2 regions of the Methylobacterium sp. BE186 genome follow, and region 1 is predicted to be linked to the other one. Evidence: predicted binding sites of a transcription regulator. Region 1 holds the regulator's gene; the other holds the start of a gene.
The links. Region 1 encodes LexA, which represses DNA repair genes until DNA is damaged. Its sites were predicted from a motif close to TGTTCNNNNTGTGTTCNG; they were not measured.

Region 1 (4,207 bases):
GCGGTCTCGATCGCCTGCCTCACCGTCTACGACATGGTGAAGGCGGTCGATCGCGGCATGCGCATCGAGGGCATCCGGCTGCTCGCCAAGGATGGCGGCCGCTCGGGCAGCTATCGCGCGAAAGCCGGCGCGTGAGCGGCCTCCTGCCCGTCGCGGAGGCGCTGGGGCGCATCCTCTCCAGCGTGTCCCGGCCCGTCGAGGCGGAGCGCCTCGGGATCGCCGCCGCAGCCGGGCGGACGCTCGCGGAACCGGTCGCCGCGCTGCGCACGCAGCCGCCCTTCCCGGCCTCCGCGATGGACGGCTACGCCGTGCGCGGCGCCGACCTCGCCGGCATCCCCGCCCGGCTGCGGCTCGTCGGCACGAGCGCCGCCGGACATGGCTATGCCGGCCGGGTCGGCCCCGGCGAGGCCGTGCGCATCTTCACCGGCGCGCCCGTGCCGGAGGGAGCCGACGTGATCCTGATCCAGGAGAACGCGGAGGCCGAGGGCGACACGGTGACCGCGCGGGAAGGCGTATCCGCGGGCCGCTTCGTCCGGCCCGCCGGACTCGATTTCCGGGAAGGCGACGCGCTCCTGCAGGCGGGCGAGAGCCTCGACGCGCGCCGGCTCGCGCTCGCCGCCGCGGCCGGCCACGCGGAGGTCGCCGTGCGACGCCGTCCCCGGGTCGCGATCCTCGCCACCGGCGACGAGTTGGTGGCGCCGGGGGCGCCGGTCGCCTGGGACCAGATCGTCGCCTCGAACGCGCTCGCGCTCGCCGCTCTCGCCCGCGCGGCCGGAGCGGACCCGATCGACCTCGGCATCGCGGGCGACAGCCTGCCGGCGCTGGAGGACGCGATCCGCCGGGCCCGCGAGGTGCGCGCAGACCTGTTCGTCACCCTCGGCGGCGCGTCGGTCGGCGACCACGACCTCGTGCAATCGACGCTCGCCCGCGAGGGGCTCGAACTCGGCTTCTGGCGCGTCGCGCTGCGACCCGGCAAGCCGCTGATGCATGGCCGGCTCGGCGAGATGCTGGTCATCGGCCTGCCGGGCAACCCGGTCTCGGCCATCGTCTGCGGGATGCTCTTCGTGGTCCCGGCGATCCGCGCGCTCGTCGGAGATCCGCGGGCGGGTGCCGACCGCGACGAGCCGGCGACGCTCGGCCGCGATCTGCCGGCGAATGACGGCCGGGCCGACTACATGCGGGCCCGCCTCGACACGGCGCCCGATCGTCTGCCGGTCGCGCATCCCGAGGCGCGGCAGGATTCCTCGATGCTCTCGGTGCTCGGTCAAGCCGAGGCCCTTCTCGTGCGCCCGCCGCACGCGCCGGCCGCGAAGGCTGGCGAATCCTGCCGCATCCTGCGTCTCGACCGCTCGATCCTCTGATCTCGATCAGTATCGCCAAGCTGCGCTTGCGGAACACTTGCGGAACGTTTAACGTGTTCGCGCTTTGTTTCCGCGACCGCCCGCCGCGTCGCCCCGAGAGATGAGACTGCCCCATGCTGACGCGTAAACAGCTGGATCTGCTCCGCTTCATCCAGCAGCGGATGCGCGAGAGCGGCGTCCCGCCGTCTTTCGATGAGATGAAGGATGCCCTCGATCTCAAGTCGAAATCCGGCATCCACCGCCTCATCACGGCGCTTGAGGAGCGCGGCTTCCTGCGCCGCCTGCCGAACCGGGCACGGGCGATCGAGGTGATCCGCATGCCCGAGAGCCTCGGCCAGCCGGCCGGGTCGGGCAGCGAGGTGCGCCGCTTCACGCCGAGCGTCGTCGAGGGCGGCCGCACGCGGGCGCCGGCCGCGAAGCTGCCGACGACGCAGGCGACCGACGAGAACGGCCGCGCCATGACGATCCCCGTGATGGGGCGGATCGCGGCGGGCACGCCGATCTCGGCGATCCAGAACCAGAGCGCGTCGATCACCCTGTCGCCGGATTTCCTGGCGGGCGGCGAGCATTACGCGCTCGAGGTGCGCGGCGACTCGATGATCGAGGCCGGCATCCTCGACGGCGACCTCGTGGTGATCCGCAAGCAGGACACGGCCAACACGGGCGACATCATCGTGGCCCTCATCGACGACGAGGAGGCGACGCTCAAGCGCCTGCGCCGCCGCGGCTCCTCGATCGCCCTCGAGGCCGCGAATCCGTCCTACGAGACCCGCGTGCTCGGTCCCGACCGGGTCCGCATCCAGGGACGCCTCGTCAGCCTCGTGCGCCGCTACTGAAGCGATTCGGGGCCCGTCTCCGCAGACGCGGCACCCTCCTCCGGAGCGGCCTCGTCCGGGCTTGCCCGAGCGGTCGGAGAGCCCGGAATCTGCTGGGCGCGCGGCGCCGCGGCCGGGCGCCAGGGCGAGGATCCACCGAGACCGCGGGCCGTCGAGACGATTGGGCCGGAACCGGTGAGGCGGATCGCGACGGCGCCAGACCGCGCAAGATAGGCGCGGTCGATGACGAGCCCCGCCGCGCAGCCCGGCGGGGCGACTTGCGACGTGATGACGATGTCGGCGCGCGCGCAATCCTCGGTGAGCGCGCGCTTGTCACGCGCCAGCGCGATCCGGCGCCCGTCGAAGGCCCGCAGGGTGCAGCCGAGCCGGTCGCAGCGTCCCCCTTCCCCGGCCTCCGACGCCTTCCGCGCATCGCCGTCCGCCTTCATCCACTGCTCGAGGACGAAGGAGGAGGGCCGGCCAAGAGCGACGAGACGGCCCTCCTCGCCCCGCACCGCCGCGCCCCTCCCCTCGCGATCGATGAAGATGTCCTGGCGCTCGGGCGATGCGGCCAGGAGGAGGCCGAGGCCGAGCGGCACCACGCACAGGCATCGCAGGCGCGAGGCGGGTAGGACCGCGACGAGGAGGCCGGCGGCCAGCAGCGCGAGAGCGCCCGTGCCGAAGGCCGGCACCCCGACATTCGCCTGCCCGAGACCGCCGATCCAGCCCGAGATCGCGAGCATGCCGCGCACCGCCTGCCCCATCAGCCACCAGACCGGCTGATCGAGCGCGAACGGGTAGGCGAGGATCCCGAGCACCGCGGCCGGCATCACCACGAGGGAGACGAGCGGCAGCGTGAGGGCGTTGCCGACGAGGCCGAAGGGCTGGATCGTCTGGAAATGGTAGGTCGCGAAGGGGGCTGTGGCGATCTGCGCCACGAGCGTCGTCAGCAAGGTGCCGATCACGGCGCCCGCGGCCAGGGCGACGGACCGCCCGACCGGCCCGGCGCCCTCGCGCCGGAAGAGGCGCCCGTCGATGAAGCGGGCGCAGGCGATCAGGCCGGCCACCGCCCCGAACGACATCTGGAAGCTCGGGCCGAGCAACGCCTCGGGCTCGCGGGCGAGCGCCACGAGGGCGGCGAGCGCGAGGTTGCGCATGCTCAGGGCCGGGCGGTCGACGAGGATCGCGCCGAGCATGATCAGGGTCATGATCAGAGCCCGCTCGGCGGCGACGTCCCAACCGGAGAACGCACAATAGGCGGTGACGCCCACCATCGCGAAGCCGGACGCGATCTTCTTGATCGGCCACAGCAGGGCGCAATGCGGCACCAGCGCCAGCGCGGAGCGCACCAGCCAGAAGACGACGCCGGCCGCGAGCACCATGTGCAGGCCGGAGATCGAGACGACGTGGTAGATGCCCGCCGCCCGCAGCACGTCGTTGGTCTCCGGTGCGATGAGGCCGCGCTTGCCCGTCACCAGCGCGGCGGCCACGGCGCCGGCCTGCCCCCGTTCGCGTCGGTGATGCGCCGCGTGAGCGCGTTGCGCGCGTCGTCGATGCCGGCCGCGAGGCGAAGGGCGAGAGGCAGGGGCTCGGGCGGTGACCTCACCTCGATCGTCCCGACGAGGGAGCCCACGGCGCCGATGCCGCGGAAATAGGCGTCGCGCCCGAAATCGTAGCCGCCGGGACGCGCCGGCTCGGGCGGCGGCAGGAGGCGCGCCTTGGCCGCGATGAAATCGCCGGGCTTCAGGGCCTGCCGGGTCCGGTAGGTCACGCGCACCCGCAAGGGGCGCGCTTCGGGTGCCAGGGTTCCGAAGCTCGTGAGGCGCACCACGAGGCGCGCGCCCTCCTCCCGCTCGTCGAGGGCCTCGATCAGCCCCGTGAGGGGCGCGATGGTGGTCCGCGCGAGGATCGGGCCGGAAACGCGGGCGACGCGCCACGCCGCCGCCCCGAAGCCGAGGAAGGCGGCGGCGAGCGCGAGCGTCAGCGCGAGCGCGGCGGGCCTCGCACCGAGGACGGGCGTCAGCGCAAGGC
Region 2 (4,207 bases), on a different contig from region 1:
CTGCTCGCTCATGCGCTTGGCGGCGCGGCCCGTCGGGGCGGCGAGCAGGACCCGCACGCCCTTGGCGGTGAGGATGCGCAGGATCGAGTCGAGGGTCGATGTCTTGCCGACCCCGGGGCCGCCCGTGACGATCGCGAGCTTCGAGGCGAGCACCAGCCGCACCGCCTCCCGCTGGGAGGGCGAGAGGGTCTTGCCGGTGCGACCCTCGACCCAGGGCAGCGCCTTCTCGAGGTCGATCCCGCCCCAGGGCGGCGTGCCGGCGGCGCGCACGAGCAGGCGCTCGGCGATGACCCGCTCGGCTCCGTGCAGACCCTTCAGGAACAGGCAGGGCTGCCCGTCGAGGTCGTCGGCGATCACCTCCTCGGCCGCCCGGACCGCGCCCGCCACCGCGAGGCGCACCGCCTCCGCCTCGACCTCCAGGAGCTTGACGGCGAGCGCGGTGAGCTGCTCGGCGGGCAGGCCGCAATGGCCCTCGTCCATCGCCGTCTGCAGGGCGAAGCTGATCCCGGCCGCGAGGCGCTGGGGCGCGTGCTTCTCCATCCCCAGCCGCATCGCGATCGCGTCCGCCGTGCGGAAGCCGATGCCGCGGATGTCGCGGGCGAGCCGGTACGGGTCCTCCGTCATCACGGCGATCGAATCATGCCCGTAGGTGCGGAAGATGCGCACGGCGCGCGCCGTGCCGACCCCGTGCGCGTGCAGGAAGATCATGATCTCGCGCACGGCCTTCTGCTCGGCCCAGCCGGCGACGATCCGCTCGGCGCGCTTCCGTCCGATACCGGGCACCTCCGTGAGGCGCCCCGGCTCGGCCTCGATGATCTCGAACGTGTCTGCGCCGAAGAGCGCGACGATGCGCTTGGCCATCGCAGGGCCGATGCCGCGCATCTGGCCGCTGGCGAGGTAGCGCTCAATGCCCTCGACGCCGGTCGGCGGCGTCGCGGTCAACGAGGTCGCCTTGAACTGGAGGCCATGCGCCCGGTCCGAGACCCAGTGCCCGGTCGCGGTGATCCACTCGCCCGCGCCGATCGCGGGCGCGTGCCCGACGAGGGGGACGAGGTCGCGCTTGCCCCGCACCCCGACCTTGAGGACGCAGAACCCCGTCTCGGCGTTGTGGAACGTCACCCGCTCGACCGTGCCGGCCAGGATCTCGGCGGGCGCGCCCGTGCCGCGGTCGCTGTTCAGGTCCTGAGGCCGCACCATGCGGTTCACGATACCACCTCGGGCGGCATCCGCCTCACGCGGCGCGGCCGCGACCCTTCCTGCCCGGCCAGCCGAGGGCCACGAGACGGGCCTTGGCGTAGTCGCGAACCTCGTCGCGGGTGCCCGCGGGGAAGCCGTTCAGGATCCGCTGCGTCTCGGCATCGAGCATCAGGTCGGTCACCGCATTGACGCTGTCCGCCTCGTCGATCCGCCGCTTCAGGTCGCCCTCGGCCTCCGTGACCTCGTCGAACGGGTCGGCCGCCTCGAAATCCTCGTCGACCGCGCGGATCGGCACGCCCTGGGACTGGCGGAACTCGTCCGCCTCCTCCTCGCTGTAGACGAGGCCGTGCAGCTCGATCAGCTTGAGGATGACCCGGTCCTTCCCCCGCTTCTCGGCCATCGCGTAGACGTAGGCCGCCTGCTTGCCGGAGACCCGGTAGTTCACGTTGACGAGCGCCTCGCCGAGCGACCACTCGACCCGCTCCGTCCCGGGCTTGGTGCCCGGCAGCCGGCCGGTGACGAGAATCACGGCCTCGTCCCGCTCGGCCCGGATGAGGGTGGGCGGATCGAAGACGATCCCGGCCTGCGCGGCGATGCGCTCCAGCGTCTTGTGGTAGATGACGGCCGTGCCCTGCACGCGCCAGACATTGCCCCCGAAGGGCTCGCCGTAGCGCACGAGGATGTCGGCGATCTGCTTGTCGGCGGTCCGCATGGCGGCTCCGTTCGTGATATGTTCTTTTTGCGATATGGGGCGCGGGGGCGGGGCCGCGCAAGGGATGGAGCCCTGATCCCCTCTCCCATCCGGGAGAGGTCGGTTTGTCGGAACGCGGATCAGGTGAGGGATGCGCCTCGTCCGGAGCGATCGCACCCCTCACCCCGGCCCTCTCCCGAACGGGAGAGGGGGCGCGGCGCGCCGGGCGATGCGGAACGATCCGATCCTAGAACGGGATGTCGTCGTCGAGGTCGTAATTGCCCCGGCCGCCGCCACCGCTGCCGCCGTTCCCGTTGCCGCCGGTCGAGGCCGGGCGCCGCTCGGAGCTGGACGAGCGGCCGCCGCCGTAATCGCCGCCCCGCGAGCCGCCGCCGAAATCGCCGCCGCGGCTGATCTGGCCGCCGCCCTCCTCGTCGGAGCCCATCTCGGCCCCGCCGCCGCGCCCGTCGAGGATCGTCAGCTCGCCGCGGAAGCGCTGCAGCACCACCTCGGTCGTGTACTTCTCGACGCCGGAATTGTCGGTCCACTTGCGCGTCTGGAGCTGGCCCTCGACGTAGACCTTTGAGCCCTTGCGCAGGTACTGCTCGGCGACGCGAGCGAGGTTCTCGTTGTAGATCACGACCGAGTGCCACTCGGTCTTCTCCTTGCGCTCGCCCGACGCCTTGTCCTTCCAGGATTCGGACGTCGCCAAGCGCAGGTTCACCACCGGGTCGCCGGAGGCGAGGCGCCTCGTCTCGGGGTCGCGCCCGAGATTGCCGACCAGAATGACCTTGTTCACGCTGCCCGCCATCGCTCTCTCCTTGCTGTCGATCTCACTGGGCCGTCGCGGACCGGCGCATGCCCATCCTCAGGTTCTGGGGCCGTGAGCCGCCGCCCGCAATGCGGGTGCGCTGCCGGTCCACGAAAAACACACCTGGGGAACGCGCGCCGCGATCCGCCGTTCGTTCTACCTTTGTTCCATGCCCGGCGCAAGGGCCGACCCACGTCCGTGCGCGCGACACGCCATCCCCGCGCTCACGCGACATGGACGATCAGCTTCCCGAAATTGTGCCCCTTGAGCAGGCCGATCAAGGCGTCCGGCGCCTGTTCCAGGCCTTCGACGATGTCCTCGCGGTAGCGCACGCGTCCCTCCCTCAGCCAGCCGCCGACGTCGCGGGCGAAGGTCCTCGCCTGATCGGCGAAATCCGAGACGATGAAGCCCTGCAGCCGCAGCCGCTTCGTCAGGATCGCCCGCATCAGGGCGGGGGAGCGATCGGGCCCGGGCGGAAGCTCCGTGGCGTTGTAGCCGGAGACGAGGCCGCAGACGGGCACCCGGGCGAAGCCGTTGAGGAGCGGCAGGACGGCGTCGAACACGGCGCCCCCGACATTCTCGAAATAGACGTCGATGCCGTCCGGGCAGGCCGCGGCGAGTTGGCCGGGCAGGTCCTCGCCGCGATGGTCGATCGCGGCGTCGAAGCCGAGGTCCTGACGCAGATACGCGCATTTCTCCGGCCCGCCGGCGATGCCGACCGCGCGGGCTCCCTTGAGCCGGGCGATCTGTCCCACGAGGGAGCCGACCGGGCCTGAGGCCGCGGCGACGACGACGGTCTCGCCGGGCTTCGGGTCGCCGATGGTGAGGAGGCCGGTATAGGCGGTCATCCCCGGCATGCCGAGGATGCCGAGCGCCGTCGTCGCGGGGGCGAGGTTCGGGTCGACCCGGCGCAGGCCCCGGCCCGAGGCGACGGCGTAATCCTGCCAGCCCGAGAAGGCGGCGACGAGCTCGCCGACGGCGAAGTCCGGGTTGTTCGAGGCAACGACCTCGGCCACCACCTCCCCCACCATCACGGCTCCGATCGCGACGGGCTCCGCGTAGGATTTCGCGGCGCTCATCCGCCCGCGCATGTAGGGATCGAGGGAGAGCCAGCGGGTGCGCAGCAGGATCTCGCCCTCGCGCGGGGTCGGCACGCGCCCCTCCTCCAACCGGAAATGCGCTGGCGTCGGCTCCCCGTGGGGACGGGAGGCGAGGACGATGCGGCGGTTCACGGCGGCCATGGCGGGCTCCGGTTCTGCGGGCGCTCGAAGATGGGTTCTGCGGGTGTTTCGCGGTTCCTCCTCCGGCGAGATGGGGCGGAGGCGCCGACCCCGCAATCGCCCGCATGATCACCGCCCGTATGATCATCGCCTGTTGATCGTCCCGGTGCGGTCGGAGCGAGGGTCTGGCGCGTTGAGCGGGAGACTTGTGGGAGACCGACGATGCGACACCCCCTCCGGATGGCGATGGCCGCCCTCGCGATGGCCGGCGGCGCCGGCGGCGCGAGG

Region 2: the regulator LexA is predicted to act here: its motif matches at 2,852-2,869, upstream of ssb (single-stranded DNA-binding protein).

What each region holds. Positions count from the first base shown of each region.
Region 1 is NZ_JAVDVV010000011.1:76,587-80,793, forward strand. Features, by position in the region: gene moaC (cyclic pyranopterin monophosphate synthase MoaC) at 1-135, shown strand, start outside; gene glp (gephyrin-like molybdotransferase Glp) at 132-1,361, shown strand; gene lexA (transcriptional repressor LexA) at 1,475-2,197, shown strand; partial or broken gene J2X36_RS13545 (ComEC/Rec2 family competence protein) at 2,191-4,207, opposite strand, start outside.
Region 2 is NZ_JAVDVV010000006.1:87,984-92,190, reverse strand. Features, by position in the region: gene J2X36_RS08850 (ATP-dependent RecD-like DNA helicase) at 1-1,197, opposite strand, end outside; gene J2X36_RS08845 (trna delta -isopentenylpyrophosphate transferase) at 1,232-1,909, opposite strand; gene ssb (single-stranded DNA-binding protein) at 2,136-2,699, opposite strand; gene J2X36_RS08835 (NADP-dependent oxidoreductase) at 2,924-3,940, opposite strand; gene J2X36_RS08830 (DUF4174 domain-containing protein) at 4,142-4,207, shown strand, end outside.